DNA from 3 places in the Desulfobacca acetoxidans DSM 11109 genome. Region 2 is predicted to be linked to each of the others. Evidence: riboswitches for the same ligand, from Rfam matches in the RefSeq annotation. Region 2 holds a riboswitch; each other region holds the start of a gene.

Region 1 (3,520 bases), 210 kb from region 2:
GGTGGCGAGGCAGGAAGACATTATCACCGGACATTGAGAAAGAGGACAGATAAAGAGCAAAATTATCTCAACATTGAGCAATATTGCCCAAGTCTCTAACTGAGATTTTTAATATGATTGCAATTGTGAATTGATGGCTGAAAGTTGTTTTTCCAGCGTTTTCGGCCAGTCAAGGGGGCGCCCGGGATCGTGGGATGGCAATGGAGGTTGTCTCGGGGCGCCGAATTTTCCAGAAAGGAGGTGAAGCCACAGAGTGATCCCCGGTGGGTCGCCGAGCGGACCCCGGGAAGGGTGTGAATCAAGGAACGATAACACCATGACTGGCCAAGGGAACTGGGTGTGAATCCCAGGCGGGCGCGCCGCTGTGAACGGGGACGAAGGCCGCAGGTGAGCCACTGTGGGGTAGTGCAGCTCCCATGGGAAGGCGCGGTTGGTAGGTCGATCCGTGAGCCAGAAGACCTGGCAGTTTCATAGGGATATGGTCCAATGCAGACCTCGCGGAACGGGTCCGAGGGCCTTATAGAGATGGTAGATGCCAGAATGAGGCAAGGCCCCGATTCCCGCGGAATCGGGTTTTTTTCGGTCAACTCTCAGCCGGAGTAAAGCAGCATGGCATGATGTAAGCGAAGGCACCGCCTGATCCAAAAATGGTTACGTCGTGAAGAAGCCACACCCCGGGCGACCGGGGGCCGGAAAGCCGCGGGTCTCAGCAGAGACGGCCGGGTTGCCACCAGACAGCCCGGTTTTTTTTGTCCATTGAATGAACACATTTTTTGAGGAGAGAACTTATGAAAAAACTTTTCTTTACCTGCCTGGCGCTTTTTGTCTTGTCCCTCTTCAGCTTTTCCGGAGTCCATGCCACCTTAGTGGTAAAAGATGACGCGGTTTTTGGCGATGATGCCATCACCCTGGATACCGACACCGGATGGGAATGGCTGGATCTATCGGCCTCGCTTGGCAAATGCCGCAGCTATGTGAACACCCAGTTTGGCGTCGGTGGAGATTTCGAAGGATTCCGGTATGCCACTGTGGCCGAAGCCGAGGGTTTGTGCGTGGCAGCCGGCATGCCTCTTGGGGAAACACAAAATCAGGCCGATTTTGACGCGGTGGCTTATCTGGTCTCTTTGGTGGGACAGACTCGCAGCCAGGCAGGGTATCCGGAAATTCTTTCCATGACGGAATCAGGCACTTCCGTAGGAGCCGATTTTTATTGGGCTAATGGTGTGCCAACTTATCTAACCGGATTGACCGGCCAGTGGTATGGTGAAACTGCGGCTATTGCGACTGTCAGCAGTTGGCTGGTCCGGGAAGCTGCCCCTGTCCCCCTCCCCGGGGCGGTGTTGCTGCTAGGGTCCGGCTTGCTGCGCCTGATCGGCATACGGCGCGGCAGGAGCTAAACGGGGATAACCTGATCTATGGCGCCGCCTGCCGACTTCGGTCTTCCGGACGACGGGCGGCGCCGGAGCAGTGTGATCACCGGGTAAATTCTGCAAGGAGAGTGCGATGAAACAAGGGCAGTTTTTTTTGTTTGTTCTATTGGTTCTGGCGGGGGTGATGGTGGCTGCTCCTGCCTTAGCGAGCCCTTTTGCCACGGAAGTGGTAAGCGCCACCGGTACTTTCGGCCCCGGATCACTGTACAGCGATCCCAGCGCGGCGCTCGGCAAGCCCACCACCTGGATCAAGGGTTCCGATGTGGGCGGGAAGAATATGGCCTGCTCCATGGTCTATCCCTCCTGGAACACCGATCCGGAGGGGAATAAGCTCATTACCACGATCGGCGCGCAAGCCCAGATCACGGTTACCTTCGACCACAACATCACCAATGACCCCCTGAACCCCTACGGGATCGACTTCATCGTTTTTGGAAACGACCTCTACTGGGGAACGGGCATGGTGGGTCCCACAACGAACATGGAGACCTACTACGTTGCCTCAGGAACCGGTTGGTCGGACCCGGGCATTGTGAGTGTGGCCCAGTACCTGGAAGGCCCCTGGTACACGTATTCGACGGGACCGTACTTCGACACCACTACCTATCCCACCCAGGCCTTTGCCTGGGACCGGGAGAACGACGCCTGGGGGGCCGAGCTCGACTGGACAAAACCCGTTAATCCGGCGCTGAATCCCACCGAGGATTTCGTTGGCCTCTCGGTGGCGGATGTCATCGACCTTTATGCCGGTTCGGCGGGAGGGACCGGCTATGATCTCGCTGCATCGGGCTTTGAGTGGATTCGATACATCAAGGTCGAATCCTCCAGCAGCACCAAGCTGGCCGAAATCGACGGATTTGCCGATGTAGCCCCTGTCCCCGTTCCCGGGGCGGTGTTGCTGCTGGGAAGCGGGCTTTTCCGCCTGTTGGGGCAGCGCCGGAGAAAATAAGCCCATAATTATCGCCAATACCATAGTTTTTCTTAAAGAAATATTCAGGGGCCGGGTCTCCCGACCCTGGTTTGAAAAATGTTGGCAATAACCATAAGAGGTATGAGTAGAGGATCGAAGGAGATGAAAAAGTACTTGAGCATTATCCTGGTCTTGCTGGCCGTGGCCATGGCCGCGGGTCCGGCGCAATCATTCACCTTTAATGATATTGACTTTTGGGTTGGCAGCGGCTCCAATCGGGCGGCGCTGGTGGTCCAATGGTTTGACCCCCGTATGGAAAACGCCCTGGTGTGGGGCTACCGCTGGGACGGCGAGGCCTCGGGAGAAGATATGATGACCGCCATCGCCGGGGCCTGCGATATACGCTCTTCCAATAATGGCGCGGTGGTTTACACCACTACCGGAGCGGACAGCCGGTTAGGGGCCCAGTTGACCACCTGGAGCGGGTTTGGCGGCGACAAGACCCTGTTCGGCATCGGCTACGATCTGGACAATGACGGCGGTTTTGCCTACGTCAACGGCGCCGACGAGACCGGCCATGCCGCCGACGCCGATGATCTCTATTTCGAAGGCTGGTATAACGGTTTCTGGTCTTACTGGGTGGAGGATGACGGCGACAATATCATCGGCAATAACATGACCTTCTCCAATTGGGGCATGTCGGCCCGGACCCTGAGCAACGGCAGCATCGATCTGTGGGGCTGGGACGATGATCTGGACAGTTTTTTCGGCGGCGGCGACGGTATAGGCCAGCCCGTGGGGCCTTACGCCGCGGCGACGGCGCCAGTCCCGATTCCCGGCGCGGTGCTGCTGCTAAGCACCGGCCTGCTGCGTCTGGCGGGAATGAGAAGACGCCGGGAGTGGGTGGCCGGTCAGTGACTATATTTTCCCGGATAAGCCCGAATCATTAGCACCTCTTCCTAACCCTTGCCCCTCTTGGGTTAACCCTCACCCCCGCGTTTTTATCTCAATGTAGACCTGGTTCCCAAGCTCCGGCTTGGGAACCGAATGAAGACCCCAGCTCTGATTGGTCGCTTTTTATCAGGGTGCAGTTGCGCCTTTCGAGATTTGATGAAACCATCAAAATAGGCGTCCCAAGGAAAAGCAATAATGTCTCAATATTGAGCAATATCAACCGAGC
Region 2 (10,440 bases):
GAGGCGCTGAGGATTTTCTGGAATTTTTACCTCCCGCCCCAACTGGTCGCTCACGGTGCGGGCAAATGCCGGGGGAGGCAGGAGCGCAAAATACAGCACCAGACAAACAGTGTAAATAACCTTTATGATTGTCATTGGCAATATTATTTGTAGGCGTGCAGCAATCAATGAAAAAAGGGACTCAGTTATCAGCTTTCAGTATAAAGAAGGAAACGCTTGCAAAATATCTATTGTGATCGTCCTCAAAGCCGTGAAGGATCTTAACCTTTTAAGGACAAGAAATTCTTCGCTGCGCTCAAATTGACCCGAAAGGCAAAGATGGATTTTGCCAGCCCTTCAAATAGTATCGGTTCCCATCCTGTCCGGCGGTCAGGAAAGATACGATTATTCCCTTGAACCCGTCATCGCAGTGATTATAGTTAATCTAATACCAGAAAGGAGGGGAAAAAACCATGTTATGCAGTCTTTCTACAAAATTGGGGCCCGAAGAGCTCCAGGCCATCAATACCCTGGAGCAGGAATTGGCAACACCGCTGTTGGCCTTTTCCTGCCATGATTTGAAGCCTGCTGAGATGAGTTCGGCGCAGCTCAGCCAGATTCAGGCCTTGGAAAACCGCTTAGGGATTTCCTTGGTAGCAGTGAAAGTCTGAGTTTTTTACCGGTTGCCGGGAAGGCCCGCCCCCTTACTGCTTGGTGGTAGCGGGATATTTTACCGCTAGGCCGCTGATAATGGCTTGACCGGCCATTTTGAGCGGAAGGGGGAGCTCCGTTGACAGCGCTTTTTCCTCCTCCTGTTTCAGGGGCCTTCCCGCCAACTCTTGGGAGATAGACTCACACCAGACCTTGAAGGCTTCCAGGTCCTGAACCTGTCCCTGTTCCCAGGCGTCGCTCAAACTGAGAGCCGCCTCCAAGAAGCCGGCGTAGCGCGGCTGCAAGATAACGGCCTCCCAGGCCTGCAAGATTTGTGGACGCGCTTGAGGTGGCAGGGAAGCTGTTATGACATCGTAGATATCCAGCCGCCGTTCCTGCAGCCTCTGCCAGATCGGTCGGCGGGCGCCCAGACCGTTCTGTTTCCCCACGGCCTCCCGGACTCCCTGATAAACGGCCCTGCCGATCAGTTCTCCCAGCTTGGAATGCCCTCCGGCGTTATCCAAGGTTTTGCCCTGTCCTCCTACCACAATACTATTATCGGTGCCAGTGCCCGTCGCCTGATAGGTCAGGGGTTGTTCGGTGCTTCGAATATCCAGGTCCTGCAGTGCCGCGGTCTTGGCCTCAGTAACCGCGATCAGAGCCCGGCTCATGGCCCGGGGAGACAATCGATAATTGCTTAAGACAATAATATTGATGGTTCCGGGTTCGTAGTAACGGCCCTCATCTTGGGAGAGGCGCAGGGCGTTGCTCTCCACCCCGGCAGTTACGAGGGCGTAAAGCTTGAGGTCCTTGAAGTCAGCCTTCTGAACCGAGAGATTCCCCATGTCAGCGCCGGTAAACAGGAAGGATGTTTTGCCCTCGGTTTTTTTCAGAACATTGTACACCAGACGACGGTCTTTCTCCAGACCCAGATAGTGGCTGATGGGCCAGCACGGGGGCGGGGTATAATGATTGCCTGCCGTCAGGATGCCGCTGCGGGGTCCTTCGAGGGTGGAGATGACCTGCACCGGTGTGGTGAAATCGATGACCAGGGATTTATGTTCAAAGTCCAGGATGCGGCTGGTGACGACCTCAGTCTGGCGGACATACGGCAGGTCCAGATGCAGAGGCTTACGGGCGAGTATTTCCTGTTTCAGGACGACCTTTCGGACATCGCTGAGTTCTTCAGGGTATAAAGAGGTCGCCAGCCAGGAGATAAAGTCTGCGGTACGGACTGAGGCCCGGCAGGTCAGTTCGCAGGGAAAGGTGAGCAGCCGGCCCTGGCGGACCCCCTCCACCTCCTGCCAGCCCGGCTGCTGCACCAACTGATGAAATCTCTTCCAGTCATGACCGCAGGCGAAAATGGCCTGAGGATTGAACTGCTGCCATTCCGAGAGGGTGACGGGAACTACGGGACCCTTTTTCCCCCAGGTAGGTGGGATGCCGCCAGCCAGCCGGATAAAATCATTCTGAAAAGAGTCATCCCCGGGTGTCAACATCTCCCGGTTACTCATGAGCCGTACTACCCGCAGTTTTTTCACAGGGGGTATTTGAGCGGTTTTCTTGCCGATGAGGTCCAGTTGTGCCTGGAGGTGGCGGCACAACTCTTCGGCCTTGGACTCCTGTTGAAACAGAGCCCCGAGTAGGCGCAGATGCGCAAAAATGTCCTGGACCGCCCGGGCCGACAGATTGATCACGGGAATCCCTGAATCCTTAAATCGCTGCTGCACCTCCTTCTGCAAATCGGCGACAAAGATACAATCCGGTCGGCATTGTTCGATGGCCTGAAGATTAGGGGAGAAAAAGCCGCCCACCACCGCGGGCTTCCCTGTCTGCGGGGGGACGTGGTCGTATATGGTAACGCCCTGCAATCTCTCCCCCAAACCTAACGCCAGCAGCATTTCGGTAACTCCAGGGACCAGGGAGACGATTCGCTGCGGTGGCTGAGTGATGGTCAGGGGACGGTTCCAGGCATCGGTGAGGTTGAGGGCGGCATTAGCTGAAGCTGTATGGAATAGTACCGCACTCAATAAGATCAGAGAGACACTAAGGTTGGACAAACCCTTGTGATAAAATTTTTTACCGGGCAATCGTTTTCCGTTCCGCACCATTCTCATGAATTAACCTCATTACCACCGGTGGAAATTTTCTACCAAACAGGCTCTGGCAAAACTCACCCTTTTCAATTTTGCCATTTCCCTGGTTCCCAGGCTCTTGCCTGTCATTCTTTGTTCCCAGGCTCCAGCGTGGGAACCAGATTCAAGCCATTATTTCCAGATGAGAACCGGTTAAAAAACAAACCGCAAACCGGTTACAAAATTGAAGCCTGGAGATGAGTAATTATACGTTTCCTGGTAATTTTGATCAAAAAGATTTCCAATCCGCGCCTGAAGCTGCATTTTTTTGGCATACCGCAGGTTCTCTGCAATATCATAGGTTGCGGCCAGATTAAAGAGGAGATAGCTCGGGTTAAAGACCCTGCCGGTATGGGTGACAAAAAAAGGATCGGTGATGTAATAAAAGTCATCCCGTTTGCCGACGTAGAGGCCATTCAGATTGACGTTAAAGGGTTTGTGGTCATAGTTGATGGTAAAGCTGACGGTATGTTTGGGGCGTCTTACCAACGGTTTGCCGACCTCGTAGTTGAGGCCCAGATCTTCGCCCCCGGTACTGAGCACCTGCGACAAAAGATAGGTGTAGGAGGCCGAGAGAGTTAAATAAGGTAAGGGTTTGGCCGTCAGGCTGGTTTCCAGCCCCCGGACGCGGGCGTCGCTGATATTGCCGTAAAAGGATGTGGCGGGCCAGGCCCGGGTGATGTAGGCGATCAGGTCGGTGAAGTGGTTTTCGAAATAAGTCAGTCCGAACTTCAGCCGGTCATTGAGGGCGTATTGGTCCACCCCCACCTCCCAGGAGGTGTTTTTTTCGGGTTTGAGGTTGGGATTGCCCACGGCAGTGGTGGATTGGTAATACTGTTCACTGAAGGTAGGCGCCTTAATGGCCCGCCCCCCGGCGGCCCGCAAGGTCGTATCGGTCTCGGTGATCCGAAAGGCGGCCGAGGCCCGCGGGCTGAACTCGGTCCCGTCAAAGGCGGTATTGTCTTCCAGACGCATACCGGCGGTAAGAAACAACCGCTCCCAGAAACTGATCTGTTCCTGAAAATAGAAATCGACGCTGCGGCGGTGGGCTCTGGTTTCCGAACTATAAGGCCAGACTCCGAAACTCTCATAGCTCTGTTTCAGGCGTTCCGTAAAGGCTGCCAAGCCGATAGTAGTAGTCGTTCCTATCCGATCACTAAAATTGAAACGCAGGTTGGAGCGATAATCCAGACTGGAACGGTCCTCAATGGGATGGAAAACCGAACCGCCGAAGATGTCCACGGGATCGAAGGCGTCATCATAGCTCCAATCCCGGTGGTAGGTAGACAGGGTCAGTTCGTTTTCCCACCAGGAATAGGGGGAATATTTGGTGGTAAGGCCAAATAAGAGGTCGGTCCGCGTCTGGTTCTGATTCGGGTCGGGTGCAGGATCTACCCGGTCACCATATTCGGTCGGATAGCCAAAGTAGGTGTCGATAAAAAGGGTAGAGAAGGTAAAAGAGAGTTTTTCCGTCGGGTCCAGGTCGAAGCGGCCATTTAGCACGTTGCTGCCGAAGCGGTTGTTGATCGGCAGGATGCCCTGATCGTCGATGCGGCTGAAACCGATGGAATAGCCAAACCGATCTTTGGCGCTCCCCATAAGACTGAAGCGATTTTCACTGATGAACTGTCCTTTTTCGCTATGGGCCCCCCAAGCCCCGGAGTAGGTGAAAGTTGGCGGCCCCACGCCCTTTTTAGTGATGAGATTCGTAACCCCGGTCATAGCGTCCGCCCCATAGAGCGAACTCATGGGACCCCGAACGACTTCGATCCGCTCCACATTGTCAACCGTCAGGTTGGCCCAGTCATAGGTGCCACCGGCATTATTGAGCCGGATGCCGTTGAGCAGGACTTGGCTCATATTGGAATTTCCACCCCGCATAAATAAAGAGGTGTTGCCGCCCTGGCTGCCGGTCTGGTTGACCACCACTCCCGGTACCGAGCGGAGCATTTCCTCCACCCGGGTTACCTGGCGCTTTTCTATCTCCGGCGCGGTGATTACCGTGGAGGAAACACTGGTTTTTTTCAACTGCTCCTCCGTACCGGTGGCCGTAATGATGATCTCATCCACCTTCTGGACATCCTCGGAAGTGGATGTGGATTGCCCTAAGGCTGCGACGTTCGTCGTTTCCTCCGGATTCACCCCCTCGCTGGACGCCGTTTCCTGGGCCAAGCCAATCCCCGGATGTAAAACCAAGCATATCAATAAAAACAGTATTCTCTTCATAGTTTTTCTCCCCCCCCCGAAACCATAATCGGTACAGTTTCAGCCGCAGAGCCGTACCGGTGGCCGCATGGGCTGCAGATGCTGCTGCTCCCATTGCGCTACCAAAAGGCTGACATGGCCGCAGCCTCGACTCGTTAAAAAATGCCAGGCGTCCTCCACCGTGAAATAGCCCTGGTAGTTCCCCACCAACTCAACTCGGTCGGCTTTGACCCCTGCCTGCTCGCACTGGTTCTTAAGATCGTAGGGCTCCGGAATTTCCTGCCCGCCGACGAGATACACAATCACCCCTGTCTTCATAGCTTTCCTCCTGTAGAATATTTCCCCAGAGTAATTTCTTTTGTCCCGCACCTTGATCCGCTCGCCTGCGAGAGGGAGGATAAATCAAGGGAGACACCTCCGGCAAAAGATAAAAGTGGTAATCCGTGCCACGCTGCTGCGTCAGGAAAGAGTAAGGCCTGCCCAAAAAATAATCCCTGAGTCCGTGTGGACCCAAGGATTGCACCCAGCTTAGCTTGTTCCTTAGGATTGACTGAAGAGTTTTACCTCAACTCGCTCAGCCTGGCCTGACCCAATCTGGCGTTGGGTAAAAGCACAAAGATTGCAGGCAGGTCTTCTGACTCCCGGATCATCCTCTTCCCTGCGCCTTCCCATCTTATTAGCCCAAGACAGTGGCACCTCGCAAGGTTTTGTCCCCGGTTACAGCGGCGGGACCGCGCCGGACTTCCACCGGCTTCCCTATTAAGCCCCATAATGGAGCACCTGAACCAACTAGGGCCATTTATAATAGAATAACATCCTTCCTGTCAAGCAAAAAATGGGGTATCGGCTTACGGCGTTAAGCCTGTTAGCATTTTTTTATTTTCCTAATAACCTAATTTAAGATACAGTAGAGAGTAAAGACTTACCGATATCCGAATTAATTCTGCATATTAAATTATTATTGCTATTAGGTGAGAGCAGGTTCAGCGGGTTCTTGTCCGTTGTCAGAGCACTCTGTCTTTAAGTTTTGGGTGGAGCAGGGAGGACCAGTTAGAGTCGCCTCGGGTTGTGAGTGGCAACTCCGCAGGCTGGTCTTGAAATTTCGGCTACCATCACGATATGGTGTGAAAGGATTAATCCATAATCGCAGTAGGTTAAAAGAACATGCTGGCTCTTCTGCAGGCTCAAAGAGACTACCTGTCTTTCCTGACCGGATTAGGTTGCTTATTCGTCTTTCTTCTCGGCTTGACGTTGAGGCGCCATCCCCAATTCCCCCGCTCTTTTATCTGGCTGGGTTTTTTTGCTCTCTGTCAGTGTTGCTTCGAGTGGTTTTCGCTCATTATGCCGGTGCTGGGGGGACCGGTCCTGAGCGAACGATTGAAGTTGCTGCAACTATTGGCGAATGTCGTCTTTCTCACCGAGTTTGGGGTCTCCATTATCCTGCCCCTGAAATGGCGAGTTTGGGGGCGAGCCCTGGCAGGACTTTATCTAGTGGGGCTGATTGCCAGTGCTTGGGTCGGGCTTTCCCAGGTCTGGCTTCCGGCTGCCGTTATCGCCAGGTTGGCCACCTCAATTTGGACTATCGTGGCTCTTTGGCAGGTAGCTATCTCTACCAAGTCCGGTATCCTGCATGGTGCGGCTCTGTCATTAGCGGGGTTGCTTTTGAGCCAAGCTCTACCGTTGTATCCTGGAATCGTTCCCTGGCAGAACTGGGAGCAATATTTTATGGCTGCGCCGGACATAATCCAGATGTCGGTCCTGCGGAGTCTATTTAGTCTGTGTCTGGCGCTAACATTATGGATTTACTACCAGAACCAGCTTTGGCAGCGGACGGCAGAGGTGGCAGCACTTTGGAGATGGCCGCTGTACGGCTCGTTTGCTTTGGTTCTGGTCATCTTTTTGACCCTCGGTATAGGAGGTCTGGCCACGGGCTGGTATGGCCGGTATCTGGACGCAGATATGCGTCAGATATTAATTACCAGAGTCCGAACACTGGCTTCGGCACTCAACCCCGAGGCTATCAAGCAACTTCAGGGCAATGAGGCTGATCTGGGAACCGAGGTCTATGAAAACTTGAAGAAGAAGTTAATATCGATCCGTCAGGCCAACGGCGATTGCCGGTTTGTCTATCTCATGGTCTGGCGGTCGCCCTATCCGGTTTTGCTGGTAGACAGTGAGGATGTTAGCAGCGCTAATTATTCACCCCCCGGCCAGATTTACTATGAAGCTAGTGCCGAACTGAAGACCTTGCTCCAACAAGGGCAGGCTTTCGTAAAAGGTCCTAACTCTGATCGCTGGGGTACCTGGATTTCCGGTTTTGAGTTTATTAGGGTGGCGAGCACCGGTCAGAATCTGGCTGTAGTCGGAATGGATGTAGATGCCAAGGATTGGCAGAAGAAGATTCGCCTGCACCGCCTCCTGCCACTTAGCCTGACCCTGCTCATTACCCTTCTCCTCACCGGTTTATACATTTTTCAACAGCGGTTATTTGATGCCGGACGCCACCTTTCGGAGTCCGAGGAACGCTACCGCACCCTGGTGGAAGGTTCACCTGATATTATCTGTCTCTTAGACCAGAAATGGCGCTTCTTGGCTATTAACCGTGTCGGTCTGGACCGATTAGGCGTCCAGGAAGGGAGTATCCCCGACCAATCTTTCTGTGAACTCTGGCCTCGTGAAATGCAATCCATCCTGACGGCGGCCAAACAGCAGGTGGAGCAGGGGCGTCCGGCGGCTTTTGAAGGAGAAATGTCTCTAAGGGGAGAGCCAACCTCGGTCTGGCAGGTGGTGCTAAACCCCATTAAAGGTAAAAATAAAGGGGGGCTGCGATATGTTGGTATCATGACCGAGATTACTGAGAAGAAGAAGTTGGAAGAAGAGCAGGCTCGGGCTGATAAACTGGAATCTTTAGGTTTCCTGGCCGGCGGCATTGCCCATGACTTCAACAATATTCTGGCGGTCATCCGGGGGAATGCCGGGTTGGCCCTCCTAAGCCTGCCAGCCGGCAGCCGGGAACTGAATAACCTCATCGTTATCGAGGGGGCCTGTCTCAAAGCCCAATCCCTGGCCCAGCAATTGCTCACTTTCGCTCAGGGCGGGGTGCCGGTAAAAAAATTATCGGATCTGAAAGAGCTGATTCAAGAAACCTTCATTTTTGCTACCCGGGGTTCCCCGGTCCGGTGTGAATTCAATCTGGCCACGGACCTCTGGGCTGCCGAGATCGATGCCGGGCAGATCAGTCAGGTCTTTCACAATCTTGCCATCAATGCCGTTCAAGCCATGCCTACCGGAGGTGCAATTCGGGTGCAGGCCGAAAATGCCGTCCTACAAACCAGCTCAGGCTTTTCCCTGCCGCCTGGGGAATACGTGAAGATAACAGTAACCGATCAGGGCGTTGGCATTCTTCCCAAATATCTGGCAAAAGTCTTTGACCCGTATTTCACCACCAAACAGGTAGGCAGCGGGTTGGGATTAACCACCGTTTTTTCTATTGTCAAAAAGCACGGCGGCGATATTTCCGTACAGTCTACCTTGGGGGAGGGAACCGTCTTTGTCATCCATCTGCCAGCCTCCTTGAAAAAAGTATCATCGGTCATCCCCGAACGGAAACAGGTAGCCTTTGGGCATGGGCGCATTCTCGTTATGGACGATCAGACCGATGTCCGGGAGACCTTGGGAAAGATGCTGCAGCGTTTGGGTTATGAAGTCGATTTTGCCGAAGATGGCCAGGAGGCTTTTGAGCGCTATACTGCAGCCCACAAAGAGGGGCGGGGCTTCGATGCGGTTATTCTGGACCTGACAGTTCCCGGAGGTATGGGAGGAAAAGAGGCTCAGGCGAAGATCAAGGCCATCGATCCACAGGCGCGGGTCATCGTTACCAGCGGTTATGCTGACGATCCTATTCTGTCTGATTATCAGAACTATGGCTTTTGTGAGGCTATCGCCAAGCCGGTGGACATAGTGGAACTCAGTCGCGTTATAATAAGGGCCGGGAAGAAGAAATAGGGAAGCGGGGGAGAGACAAGCACTTCATACCGCATCTCGGCTTTTTGGGCATACCCCGCATCTACTGCAGATATCGGGTTGGCAGGGTGGAGTCTCCCGCGCGGCCAGGGCGTTTTGGTATTCTTCCCAGAGATACTCCTTATGGATGCCATGATCGATAAAATCCCAGGGGAAGACCTCATCCTGGCGGCGCTCCCGCAAAACAAAAAAATCCGGGTTTAAAGAACTCTGGCGGCAGGCTGTAGTCCAATCCCCGCCAGCGCGATGGGCCGTCAGGAGTAATGTTCCCACACGGCGGTCGCCTCGGGCCAGGAGTGCCTGAATATAAGCCCACTTGGGCAGGTCGGCATGCACCCGCACCTCCCGCTCCCCGCGCAGCCCGCGCTTCACCATCCTGATGCGGTCTTTGAGTTCGGCCACCCCGGCAAAGGCCGACCACTGGAAAGGGGTGAAGGGTTTGGGCACGAAAGAGTTCAGGCTGAGGGTGATGCCGGCCAACCGGGAGCGCCCTTGGCTGTGCTTGACTACTGCGTGTTGCAGCCGTTTAGTCAGGTGGGGAATGTCCGCTATATCTTGCCTGGTCTCGGTGGGTAGCCCCGCCATAAAATAGAGGCGCAGATGCGACAGGCCAGCGGCATGCAGATTGATCACCGCCTGTTCCAATTGGACCTCTGAGAGCCCCTTGTTGATAACCCGCCGCATTCTTTCATTGCCGGTTTCCGGGGCCAGGGCCACGCTTTTAACGCCGCCTTTTTTCAAGAGGTCGAAGAGCTCGCGGTCGGCGCGATCGGCCCGGATAGAACTCAGCCCTACCTGTTGCCCGGCGGTGGTGATCCAACGGCACAGGTCTAAAATCTCCGGGTGGTCGGCCACCGCTGTACCTACCAACCCGATCTTGGCGCCGGTGGCCAAGCCTAATCGAACCTGATCGTGCAACGTGGCGGCGGAGCGGCTGCGCGGCGGCCGGTAAATGAAACCAGCGGCGCAGAAGCGGCAGCCCCGGCCGCAACCACGGTTGATCTCCACCAGAAACATCCGGCTGAATTCGCCGCCCGGGGCCAACAGTCGGCTGTGGACCGGATAAGCGTCCAGATTCATCAGGTGTGGCGGTCTGATGGTTGCGGGAAAACCCGGAGCGACGGCCATGCGGCGCATAGTCCCATCTTCATCATACTCCGGCCGATAGCTTGTGGGGATATATGTTCCGGGAATATTGGCTGCTAGGTACTGCAAGCGGGTGAGACGGTTTTCCGGGCGGCTCGCGTCAGTAAGCGTCTCAAACCACCTTGCCGCATCGCGCTCCCCCTCCCCTAAAAAACAGGCATCCAGGAAAGGCGCCAGAGGCTCGGGGTTCATGGAGATTGCTATACCCCCGGCGACGATCCAGGGGAATTGCCCCTGCCGTTCTGCGGCTAACAGCGGTATCCGGGCCAGCTCCATGATCCTGAGGACATTGAGGTAATCG
Region 3 (2,155 bases), 210 kb from region 2:
GCAGGGGGGATTGTAATATTTTCCTTTACCCCTACCTTTGTAATTTAACAACATTGAGGTCAGGGTGAGGGGTGAATCAGATATTGTGGGCATCGATAGACTTCCGCCGCGCCAACAAAGACCTGTTCGGTTAATGACAGGATAATCCGTCTTTCCCCCTGATCACGGCCACAATCAGTGACTCCGGCGCCGCCGCGCCGCAGCCAGGCGACAAAGACCGGCGCCCAGGAGCAGCACCGCGCCGGGGAGGGGAACTGGCGCAGCATCCAACGTAATCACCCAGGCTTCCGTCTTCCCAGCAGGATTGGACCCTTTTCCGGCAATCGTGAGGCCATCCGCAGAGACGCCAAGGGCTTCTGTTAACCCCCATCCGGTCGTGTCGACGCCGGCCGCGATCAACAATTCTTCAATGCTGACCATTCCAAGTTGTTCCGTCCATACAAACGCCTCAGTGCCGTTTCCAGATGTGCTTCTGCCAACCACGGTGGACCCGTCCGCAGAAACCGACAAGGCTTCGCTCGAAAAACTTCCTCCCGCCAGGTCGCCCAGGCCTATCATGCCGCCTGATTCGGTCCAGAGAAACGCTTCTCTTCCGTTGGAGGATAAGGAATTTCCGACCACGGCCAAGCCGTTATCAGAAATATCTTCCGCTACGCTCTTAAAAGATCCTCCCGGCAGATCTCCTAACCCCACCATGCCGGTTGATGCTTTCCAAATAAATGCTTCTTGACCATTGCTGGAGTGGCTCCAACCGACCACGACCGAACCATCCGCGGAAACTCCAGTGCCCTTGCTGTTAAAATCAGATCCCGGCAGATCTCCTAACCCCACCATGCCGGTTGATGCTTTCCAAACAAAAGCCTCATCACCGCTAGTGGACGTGGAGTAACCCACCACAGTGGAACCGTCCGCAGAGACGCTATCGGCGTAGCTTCTGGTATACCCCCCCGCTAGGTCGCCCAGACCTTTTATGCCGCCTGACGCGGTCCAAATAAACGCCTCTTCGCCTAAGCCAGACCGGCTCCAACCAGCCACGACCGAGCCATTCCCAGAAACGCCGAAGGCGATGCTATAAGTTTCCCCTCCCGGCAGATCGCCCACCTTCGCAAAGCCGCTCGAAGCCGTCCAACGAAACGCCTCGGCAGCGTAAGTAGGGGTAGACTGAAGACCGACTATAATGGAGCCATCCGCAGAAATGTCGTAAGCTACGCTACCTTTATAACCCTCCGACATGCCAAGGCCCGAAAATGTCATCGATTCGGAAGCCGCGGGAAGGAGCAGCATCAATGCCAAGGCCATGAAACAACCAAGCATCTGGTTCGTTATTGTCCTTCGATCAATACGCATGTGTTTATCTCCCTTCATGTACCATTATTTCAGGCAATTCGTTTATGCAATGGATAAACAAAAAAACCGGGCTGCCTGGTGGCAACCCGGCCGTCTCTGCTGAGACCCGCGGCTTTCCGGCCCCCGGTCGCCCGGGGTGTGGCTTGTTCACGACGTAACCATTTTTGGATCAGGCGGTGCCTTTGCTTACATCATGCCATGCTGCTTTACTCCGGCTGAGAGTTGACCGAAAAAAACCCGATTCCGCGGGAATCGGGGCCTTGCCTCATTCTGGCATCTACCATCTCTATAAGGCCCTCGGACCCGTTCCGCGAGGTCTGCATTGGACCATATCCCTATGAAACTGCCAGGTCTTCTGGCTCACGGATCGACCTACCAACCGCGCCTTCCCATGGGAGCTGCACTACCCCACAGTGGCTCACCTGCGGCCTTCGTCCCCGTTCACAGCGGCGCGCCCGCCTGGGATTCACACCCAGTTCCCTTGGCCAGTCATGGTGTTATCGTTCCTTGATTCACACCCTTCCCGGGGTCCGCTCGGCGACCCACCGGGGATCACTCTGTAGCTTCACCTCCTTTCCGGAAAATTCGGCGCCCCGAGACAACCTCCATTGCCATCCCACAATCCCGGGCGCCCCCTTGACTGGCCGAAAATGCTGGAAAAACAACTTTCGGCCATCAATTCACAATTGCAATCATATTAAAAATCTCAGTTAGAGACTTGGGCAATATTGCTCAATGTTGAGATAATTTTGCTCTTTTCTACTGTCGCCATATTAGAAATCTCAGTTGGCTCAAGGTTGAGATGAAG

What was found. A riboswitch is a leader RNA that binds a small molecule or an ion and turns the genes downstream of it on or off. The one in region 2 is predicted to bind cobalamin.
Region 1: linked by a shared signal. The riboswitch ahead of DESAC_RS16370 (hypothetical protein) and the one ahead of DESAC_RS02925 (hypothetical protein) in region 2 are both predicted to bind cobalamin.
Region 3: linked by a shared signal. The riboswitch ahead of DESAC_RS03815 (hypothetical protein) and the one ahead of DESAC_RS02925 (hypothetical protein) in region 2 are both predicted to bind cobalamin.

Annotation. Positions count from the first base shown of each region.
Region 1 is NC_015388.1:902,910-906,429, forward strand. Features, by position in the region: cobalamin riboswitch at 305-481, shown strand; cyclic di-GMP riboswitch class I at 657-732, shown strand; gene DESAC_RS16370 (hypothetical protein) at 789-1,397, shown strand; gene DESAC_RS03825 (hypothetical protein) at 1,504-2,379, shown strand; gene DESAC_RS03830 (hypothetical protein) at 2,503-3,258, shown strand.
Region 2 is NC_015388.1:690,483-700,922, forward strand. Features, by position in the region: gene DESAC_RS02905 (ABC transporter substrate-binding protein) at 1-135, opposite strand, end outside; gene DESAC_RS02910 (hypothetical protein) at 453-650, shown strand; gene DESAC_RS02915 (adenosylcobinamide amidohydrolase) at 684-2,747, opposite strand; gene DESAC_RS02920 (TonB-dependent receptor plug domain-containing protein) at 2,919-4,991, opposite strand; gene DESAC_RS02925 (hypothetical protein) at 5,031-5,288, opposite strand; cobalamin riboswitch at 5,578-5,769, opposite strand; gene DESAC_RS14970 (hybrid sensor histidine kinase/response regulator) at 6,135-8,975, shown strand; gene DESAC_RS02935 (radical SAM protein) at 9,000-10,440, opposite strand, start outside.
Region 3 is NC_015388.1:900,679-902,833, reverse strand. Features, by position in the region: gene DESAC_RS03815 (hypothetical protein) at 175-1,347, opposite strand; cyclic di-GMP riboswitch class I at 1,425-1,500, opposite strand; cobalamin riboswitch at 1,676-1,852, opposite strand.